2 regions of the Arthrobacter sp. NPDC080073 genome follow, and region 1 is predicted to be linked to the other one. Evidence: riboswitches for the same ligand, from Rfam matches in the RefSeq annotation. Region 1 holds a riboswitch; the other holds the start of a gene.
The links. Region 1 has a riboswitch for cyclic di-AMP ahead of AB0O52_RS11305 (hypothetical protein). Riboswitches for the same ligand answer to the same signal wherever they lie in the genome.
Positions count from the first base shown of each region.

Region 2: it holds a riboswitch for cyclic di-AMP, as region 1 does, so the genes downstream of both, AB0O52_RS16005 (NlpC/P60 family protein) here and AB0O52_RS11305 (hypothetical protein) in region 1, are expected to answer to the same signal.

Region 1 covers NZ_JBFBKR010000008.1:66,758-71,463, forward strand. The annotation lists gene AB0O52_RS11300 (HAMP domain-containing sensor histidine kinase) at 1-1,377, shown strand, start outside; cyclic di-AMP (ydaO/yuaA leader) riboswitch at 1,519-1,715, shown strand; gene AB0O52_RS11305 (hypothetical protein) at 1,718-2,461, shown strand; gene AB0O52_RS11310 (glycosyltransferase) at 2,624-3,994, shown strand; gene AB0O52_RS11315 (glycosyltransferase family 39 protein) at 3,991-4,706, shown strand, end outside.
Region 2 covers NZ_JBFBKR010000014.1:58,331-63,036, forward strand. The annotation lists gene AB0O52_RS15995 (NTP transferase domain-containing protein) at 1-465, opposite strand, end outside; gene AB0O52_RS16000 (HNH endonuclease) at 503-1,003, opposite strand; gene AB0O52_RS16005 (NlpC/P60 family protein) at 1,253-2,017, opposite strand; cyclic di-AMP (ydaO/yuaA leader) riboswitch at 2,022-2,204, opposite strand; gene AB0O52_RS16010 (M23 family metallopeptidase) at 2,335-3,153, opposite strand; cyclic di-AMP (ydaO/yuaA leader) riboswitch at 3,156-3,365, opposite strand; gene AB0O52_RS16015 (metal-dependent transcriptional regulator) at 3,492-4,187, opposite strand; gene serC (phosphoserine transaminase) at 4,436-4,706, shown strand, end outside.

The sequences.
Region 1 (4,706 bases):
CTCGTGGCCATCTGCGGTGCCGTCGGGGTGGTCAGCTACGCCTCCATGGATGTGTTCCTCACGAAGCAGCTGGACCAGCAATTGATGCAGGCCTCCCATGGCCGCCCGCCGCAAGGCAATCCTGGCGGCCGTCCGGATCCCTTGGATCCCCGGGGCCAGAGCATCGGCACGCTGAATGCCCGCATTCTTGCCGGTCGGGTGAGCAGCGATGCAGGATTCTTGTCCTCCGACGCCACCCGTGCTCCGTTGTCGCCCGGCGACGCTCAAATCCTCTCGGCGCTCCCCCCCGATGGCCGCCCGGTTGATCGCACCCTGTCCAATGGCGGCTACCGGCTCGTGGCCACCGAAACCCCTTACGGCGATGTTGTCATCACGGGGCTGCCACTCGCCTCGAAGCAGGACACCGAGGCCTCGCTCGTCTGGACCATGGTGCTCGTGTCCTTGGGCGGCCTGGTCCTGATCGGACTGGCCGGAACCGTGCTCATTCGCCGCACCATGCGCCCCCTGGAGCAGCTCTCCGACGTCGCTACGAAGGTATCGAAACTTCCGCTCGACGCCGGTGAGGTGGCACTCGCGGTGCGCGTTCCGGCGTCGGCGGCCCATCCGAGCACGGAAGTGGGAAGCGTCGGCCATGCTTTGAACCTGATGCTGGACAATGTTTCCAGAGCCCTCGAGGCGCGCCAGCAAAGCGAAACAAAGGTGCGCCAGTTCGTGGCCGACGCCTCACACGAACTACGCACTCCGCTGACCGCCATCCGCGGCTATACCGAGCTCTTGCGCATGACGGAGACGTTCACCGAGGACGGTCGCAAGTCACTGGCCCGTGTGCAGAGCCAGTCAGAACGCATGACCACCCTCGTGGAGGACCTCCTCCTGCTGGCCCGGCTGGACGAAGGGAAGGCCCCGGAGTTCACCGATGTGGACCTCACGCAGTTGGTGATCGAGACCGTCAGCGACGAGAAAGTCATGGCCCCGGATCACATCTGGCAGCTCAAGCTCCCGGACGAGCCCCTCATGGTCCGTGGCGACACCACTCAACTCCATCAGGTTTTGGCGAATCTGCTCTCCAATGCCCGCAAGCACACGGAGGCGGGAACCACCGTGGTCACGGGCGTCATGCGTTCGGCCGACGGCAGCGCCGTGGTGACGGTGACCGACAACGGGCCGGGCATCCCGCCTGAATTCCAGGGCAGGATCTTCTCCCGCTTTGCCCGTGCCGACGCCGCCCGCTCGGGTTCCGAGGGCACGTCCGGGCTCGGCTTGTCGATTGTGGAATCCATTGTCCAAGCGCATGGTGGAACCGTCGAAGTGGCATCGCGGGCCGGCCGAACGGAATTTGCGGTGCGGCTTCCGGCGCTCAGGACCGCCACGGCCTGAACGGCCACCCAGGAGGGCGCGACGCCGGTGCGCGGCGAGCGCAAGTCGACGCACCGGCGCCGTGATCTCCGTTACCTAAATGTGACTTGAGCTGAATCCTCCTGTACCGTCGAATAGGTGCGCTGGATAATTCCGGCCACCGCCGGGTAGGCGCCGAGCTCTGCCCCTCCCCGGTGCCCAACAGTCCAGGCAGAGACGGGGGACCCAGGTCTCCGGGCAAGCGCTCATGTTGAGCCAGCCCTAGGGGTGAAGCCGTACCGCCACGATTCCCTGTGGCCACGGCCGGATGACCTCATCCGAATCCGACAGCTAACTCCGCAGGCGTCGAGAGGCAATCACCATGTCTGATTCCAGGAATCAGTCGCGCTCTGTTGCGCGCCACCGCGGCGAACCAGCCCGGAGAAACAAGTCACGTTCCACCTTGAGGCGAGCCGCCTCGAACCTTGGCACCGGCCAGCGCATGGCAGTTGTTGCCGGCGTCGTTGCCGTGTTCCTTGGCGCAGGTGCCGCCACACAGGCCGCCGGACAAGCCATTAATGCCCATGACATGAGCCGTACGTCCGAATCCCGCACGACGGATCACGCAGCCACGCCGTCGGCGAGTGCGAGCACGAGCGCTAGCCCCAAGCCGAGCGCCACGCCGACGCCGAGCCAGGCACCCGCCCCCGCTCCGGCCGCCGTCGCGCCCCAGGCCGCCGCACCGGCCGCACCCGTGGCACCGCCTGCCCCCGTTGCGCCCCCTGCTCCCGCGGCCCCGGCCGCGCCCGTCGCCGTCGATGATCCCTCCGGCGCCCAGGCTTATGCCGCAAGCATCCTGCCCTCGTACGGTTGGGGCCAGGGCGAAATGTCAGCCCTGATCACCCTGTGGAACAAGGAATCGGATTGGCGCACTACTGCCACCAACGCCTCCAGCGGCGCCTACGGGATCGGGCAATCTCTGCCGGGCGACAAAATGGCATCAGAAGGCGCCGACTGGCAGACCAACTACCAGACGCAGATCCGCTGGGGCCTGAACTACATCAAGGAACGCTACGGATCGCCGTCCGCGGCGTGGTCCTTCCACTTGGCCCACAACTGGTACTAAGCCAAAGCCACGCAAAAATATGTTGAGGTCCGTCCCCTTCAGGGGGGCGGACCCCTGCGTTTTTCGTCGAGGCCGGGCGATTCGCCACGCCGGTCATACATCCACAGCCACGTCACAGGTTCCGCCTAAAGCCCTCATATTCTGCAACGGCACTCTGGATACATGACGCTCATCGAATCCACCTCCGGAACCCTGAAGGACCCCGCGGTGGTGCCGCCGGGCCTCCCACTCCAAGCCAACACCCCGCTTAAACGCAGCACGGTGCGGCGCGCCCCCGTGGACACCCACACCGCCATCCCCGTCCTCGATGTCACCATCCCCGTCTTCAACGAGGAACGCGACCTCGAAGAGTGCCTGCGCAGGCTGCACGGCCATTTGCGCGAATCCTTCCCGCATGGCTTCCGCATCACCGTGGCGGACAACGCGAGCACGGACAGCACCTTGAAAATCGCCGAACGTGTGGCCAGGGAACTGCCTGAGCTCGCGGTTGTCCATCTTGAGGAGAAGGGACGCGGCAACGCTCTGCGCAAGGTGTGGCTCGCGTCGCCGTCGCCGGTTCTGGCTTACATGGACGTGGATCTGTCCACGGATCTCGCCGCACTGGCTCCCCTTTTGGCCCCGCTGATCTCCGGCCATTCGGATCTCGCCATTGGAACACGGCTGACCCGCAATTCCAGGGTTGTCCGCGGCCCCAAGCGCGAGTTCATTTCGCGCAGCTACAACCTGATGCTGCACTCGTTCATGGGCGCCCGCTTCAGCGATGCCCAATGCGGCTTCAAAGCGATCCGGGCCGACGTTGCGCAGCAGATCCTCCCCCACACCTTGGACAACTCGTGGTTCTTCGACACTGAACTCCTGGTCCTCGCCGAACGCTGCGGCCTCCGGGTCCACGAGGTTCCGGTTGACTGGATCGACGATCCCAATTCAAGCGTTGACTTGGTGCGCACCGCCTTGGCCGACATCCGCGGCATGGTCCGGCTCACCCGGGATCTCGTCTCGGGACGCATCCCCATTCCGGAGCTGCGCGCAGCGCTTGCACGCGGGCCGCTCCCGGCGTCGTCCCGCACCGCCGAGCAGAGCCCGCGCAGCAGCCTTTTCGGGCAACTGGTCCGGTTCGCCGCAATCGGCGCTGCGTCCACCCTCGCCTATGTGCTCATCTTCTTGTTCTGCCGCGGCTTCATGGACCCGCAGCTGGCCAACTTCCTGGCGCTGCTCGTCACGGCCATCGCCAACACCGGAGCCAACCGGCGCTTCACCTTCGGCATCCAAGGCGGGAACCCCGTACGGCACCACTTCGAGGGTTTGATCGTCTTCGGGATCGGCCTCGCGCTCACCTCCGGGGCACTCGCCTTGGTGCACAGTACGACGACGCCGGACCGGTGGGGCGAGCTCCTCACCGTCGTTGCGGCGAACCTCGCCGCCACCGCGGTCCGCTTCCTCTTGTTCCGGCTTTGGGTCTTCCGACAGCCTGCCGCGCAGGCGACTGCACCCGCCACACAAGCCACATCGCGCACAGAAACGGCAGCATCATGACTTCCACGATTACCCCCGCAAGCACAGGACCGGCCGGATCCGGCTCACCCGCCGCCGTCGGAACTACCCAGTCACCGCAGGGCGGTCACTCGACAGGCCCGACAACCCCCGATGCCACGCCCCGCTGGACGCGATACGCCTTCGGCCGGCAGCCCCGCTGGGTGCGGCCGTCCGCCGCCGGGCTCCTCGTAGCCACGGCCTTCCTGTATCTCTGGAACCTCGCAGCCACTGGCTACGGAAACTCCTTCTACGCCGCCGCCATCCAGGCCGGCACCAAGGACTGGACGGCGTTCCTGTTCGGTTCGCTCGACGCCGGCAATGCCATCACCGTGGACAAGCCGCCGGCCTCCTTGTGGATCCCGGCCTTGGCGGGCCGGATCTTCGGCTTCTCGCCCCTGAGCATGCTGGTCCCCGAGGCGCTCATGGGCGTGGCCGCCGTCGGTCTCCTCTATCTGACGGTCAAGCGGGTCTCCGGACCGGGCGCGGGCTTGTTGGCCGGTGGTGCCTTAGCACTGACCCCGGTGGCCGCGCTCATGTTCCGCTTCAACAACCCCGACGCCATGCTGACCCTGTGCCTGGTGCTCGCGGCATACTTTACTACCCGTGCAATCGAACGCGCTGGCTGGAAGTGGCTCGCCGCGGCCGGCGCCGTGGTGGGCCTCGCGTTCCTGAGCAAAATGCTGCAGGGTTTCCTGATTGTTCCGGGCCTGGG
Region 2 (4,706 bases), on a different contig from region 1:
GGATAAGGCCCCTTCCACGTCCTGGCGGCTTGCCAGTTCCCGGAGCAGTACCGGAAGGGCGTCGGCGGCCAGGGGCATATCGCAGGCCATGACGAGTACCCAGGGCGCGTGCTTCGCGGACGGCCTCTGGCCACCCTGCGTTTCGCCGTCTTGCGCTTCGCCATCCTGCGCTTCCCCGTCTTGCGCTTCACCGTCTTGCGCTTCCCCGTCTTGCGCTTCCAGCGCGGCGAGTCCGGCGGCGATCGCGGCGGCCGGTCCGGCGTAGGGCGGGTCTTCGCGTGCGGTCAAGGTGCCGTCCGGCAAAGTGCCGGGATCCGGCCCGACGACGACGACCCTCCCGGCACCGCGCACGGCCGCCACGGCGCGCTGAAGCAGCGTGGCGCCGTCGTACCTCAACCGGGCTTTGGGCACGCCGCCGAGGCGGGAGGACTTGCCACCCGCCAATATCACCGCATCAAAGTCCACCCGCCCAGATTACCCGGGAAGCGGGCTCGATTCCGGTTCAGGCCGCCGATTCAGGCAGGAGGAAGGGATCCCATGCGGGCGCAGGTTTCTCAAGCTCCTTGATCTGCCAGATAGTCCCGGTGGGCGCCGCAGGAGTGAACCTCAGTTTCCAGCCCATTTCGGCCGGAGTGTGGTCACTCTTGGCGTTGTTGCAGCGCAAGCACGCTGCCACCAGGTTTTCCCAGGAATCCGCGCCGCCCCTGGATTTGGGGTGGACGTGGTCAATGGTGTGGGCTGCTTTCCCGCAATAGGCGCAACGGTGGCCGTCGCGGCGCAAGACGCCGCGGCGTGTAACCGCCGTGATGGTGTTGTACCTCGGCCGGATGTAGCGATTGAGCAGAATCACGGACGGACGTCCGAGAATCTCCTGTGGCCCGACGACAGGCTCGTCGCCTTCGGCCACTACGCTCGCTTTTCCGGTGAGCACAAGGACCAGCGCCCGGCGGAAGGTTACTACCGCCAGCGGTTCATATCCAGCATTCAGAACGAGTGTGCGCATGCACGTACCTCTTCACGGCCGCACCCGTCAGGGGCGCGAGGGCCGGCTGCCCTCTGCATGTACGGGCTGTGGATCGACAACCTAAGAGTAAACACCCGGAGGCCGGATCACCGAATCCTTGCGGGAGTTCAGGCACAGTGTCGGTCAAAGTTCACGTGCCGGACACGTTAGCGCATGCTGGTTAAAACAGAACATCCCCGCGGGCGGACCAGCGGGGATGTTCCAGTGAAGCTATGTAGCCGGAGCTATTTAGCCACCAACGCGGATGAAGACCGGGCCGGAGCCGACGTTGACGCTGTACAGGGCGGTGGTGCCGCCGTTCCAGCCGCCGTGGACCGCCATGCCGTTGCCGACATAAACGGCGATGTGGGCCATGCCCATGCCACCGTTCTGGTAGTAGACCAGGTCTCCCGGCTGCGCTTCAGCAGCGCTGACCGTACGGCCAAGGGAGAGGTAGTCTGCCGGCCAGCCGTGGAAGTTGATGCCAACAGCGGCCAGCGAGTTCGAAGCCAGGGCGGTGCAGTCCTGGGCAACGCCAAGCTGGGCGTAGGCTGCGGCAGCAATTGCTGCGCCCTTGCCGCTGGCAACCTTCGTTACAGGCGAAACAGCAGCGGTGACAGAAAGCGTCGAGGAGCCGGTAGCGGCACCCGTTGCAGCCTGCGGAGCCGGAGTAGCTTCCTGCGTGGCAACCGGAGCTGCGACAACCGGAGCAGCTTCGGTGGAGACCGCCGGGCGCTCGTACTTGATAGCGACGGAGGAGTCGGCGGAAATGCTTGCTTGGGCGATCGACTGGACTTCCAGGGCGGAGGTCGAAGTGGACTCGCGGGGGACGTTGGTTTCTGCAGCGTTGGCTGCGATACCGCTAGTGAGCACCAGACCGGAAGCAGCTGCGATAACGGCTGCCTGACGGCCTACGCCACCGGCATTGCTGCCGACAGTCTTAGCGATAACGGCAAGCGAGTTGGTCTTGGTGACCGCGGCACGGTGGCGCGCAACAGTAGAGCGTGAAGACACGTAAGAGGCCTCTCCCTATGCCCGCGAGGTAAGCTGTCGGATTCGGATGGGAGTCATCCGGCCACACTTCTCCCTCTCGGAAGTTGTGCGACTTAACCCCAAGGCCATCGGTGAAGATGACCAAAAGTGGGTCCCCCGCCTCTGCCAGACGATGTTTTGCGAACGGAACCTCGAGCAGTGGCAGAGCTAGGCAATCCACTCGAGTGCATCAACTCTCTAAAAGTTGATGCGTCTTAGACGGTACATGAGTTTTGGCTGAATGTCACATTCAGGTCACGGAGCGTGACAAGCATTCGAGAGGCTTCCATCGGATTGGCTTACAGCCAGCCCAGGGGGTCAACGACGTCGCCGTTGACCATGACTTCAAAATGGAGGTGGCAGCCGGTAGAGGCCCCGGTGGTGCCGCTCAGCGCAATGACATCGCCACGGCTGACCGTTTGGCCCACTTGGACGTTGAACGACGACAAATGGTTGTACGTGGTTTCCAGGCCGTTGCCATGGTCCACCACAACGCGGTTTCCGCCGCCATACGGATGCCAGCCGGCGAAAGTGACCTTTCCGGCCGCGGCGGCATGGACCTGGGTGCCGCACTGGGCCACGAAGTCCTGGCCCCGGTGGAACTCCCCCAAACCGCCCGTGATGGGATTCACGCGGTACCCGAAAGGCGAGGCCGTGGTCAGGGTGTCCAGCGGCGCGCCCAGGGTGCCCTTGGAGGACGATGTCTTGATGGTGCCGACGGACTGCGCGCTCAAGAGCTGCTTGAGCTTGCTGTCAGGATCCGCCGTGGTGGAAACCGCAGCACGGCTGAAGTCGATCGTGGCGCTTGGGGCGGCCGGAATCTCAGGCTGGGTGCCTGCAGCCGAGGCGGCCTGGCTTGAGTCGGCCGTGGCCGTCATGGCGCCGGTGCCCGGCATGGCGACCGTCAGGATGAGGCCCGTCGTGGCAAGGGCCACTCCGGCCTTCTGTCCGGCCCCGCTCGCCGCGGCGAACTCGGCCATCTGCCGGAAAGGACCCTTGCGGCGGCGAAGTTCGCGATGGGGATCGCGGGGCCGCTCGTGCTCGACGGCGTTCGTGCTCCGCAGCTCAGCAGTAGGACCGGACGCGCGCCTGCGGCCCCTGGTGTTCTGCGTGGTCAAGGTTTTCCTCTCTGGCAAGCCTGCGAAGTTAGCTGTCGGATTCGGGCCAGAGAGATCGTGGACCCGGTCCGCGCGAAGGGCGCGAAGCGCAGGTCCACCCGAAGGGGGTCCCGCACTGTTTGCACTTCCGCTGCGGACTTCACCCCAAGGCCGTCTTTCGACAGCCGATGGTGGTTCCTCCGCTTCTGCCAGTGAATGGACTAATCCACCTGATCCGCTGGCAGAACTCGGCTTCGGATCAGGTAACGCTTTGGTATCGGCGCCAGTAACAAACTATAGGGGATGAAGCCCCCGCGGTAATAATTTCGTTATCTTTGCCGGCCGCCTCGCCGGGCCGGCTAGGCGACCGTGACAAAGACGTGCGAGGCAACCTCAGGCGGCAGCTCAAGCGCGCCGTCGATATTGGGCACGCGAACGGAGATGTACTCCCCCACGCGTTCCAGGGACACCCTCGCGCCGGGGCGGATCCCGCCCTCGTCGAGCTGGAGCAGAAGTTCCGGTTCCACCTGGATCGGTTCAGCCAGCCGGCTGACGGTGACCCGGTTTTCAGGTGAGTATTCGTTCATGGCATCAACAAGGTTGACCACGCCATCCGTAAAGGCATGGGACGCGGCTCCGCCCAGCGCCTCCAGTCCGGGAATGGGGTTGCCATAGGGCGATTCCGTGGGGTGGTCCAGCAGCTCGTAGAGCCGGCGTTCCACGCGTTCGCTCATGACATGCTCCCAGCGGCAGGCTTCGTCGTGGACGTAGGCCCAGTCCAGTCCGATGACATCTGCCAGGAGCCGTTCGGCGAGCCGGTGCTTGCGCATGACCTCGGTGGCGCGTTTCCGGCCCGTTTCAGTCAGCTCAAGGTGCCGGTCATCGGACACAATCACCAGGCCGTCGCGCTCCATCCGTCCGATCGTCTGGGAAACAGTGGGGCCGGAGTGCCGCAAGCGCTCGGCGATGCGCGCGCGAAGAGCCACGATGTTCTCTTCTTCAAGCTCCAAAATGGTCCGAAGATACATCTCAGTGGTATCGATCAGATCCGTCATCCAGCTCAGCTCCTCGAGCGCAGTATCTTGCGTATTTTCGCCAGCTCCAAGCTTAGCTTATTTGGAATTACTCCGGATAATTCTCGCGCCTCGTCCAACGCCCGTGGAACAGATGCTTCCACGTGGCGGACTATGACACCTTCGGTTCTGCCCCCGCCTGCGGCGTCAGGCAGAATTGGGGAGTCGAAGGGGCAGCTTGCCACCTGCCGCGACGCATCTAGGCCGCTACTTCACCATTGGAGCATCCCGTGAGCGAGAACAGCATCACTATCCCCGCCGATTTGCTGCCCAAGGACGGCCGGTTCGGCGCCGGGCCCTCCAAGGTCCGCCCGGAGCAGATCGAGGCACTTTCCGCCGCCTCGACAACGATCCTGGGCACCTCCCACCGCCAGGCACCGGTCAAGAACCTGGTGGGCTCCGTCCGCGAGGGACTTAGCCAGTTCTTCCGTGCCCCCGAGGGCTACGAGGTCATTCTCGGAGTCGGAGGCTCCACCGCGTTCTGGGATGTCGCCAGCTTCG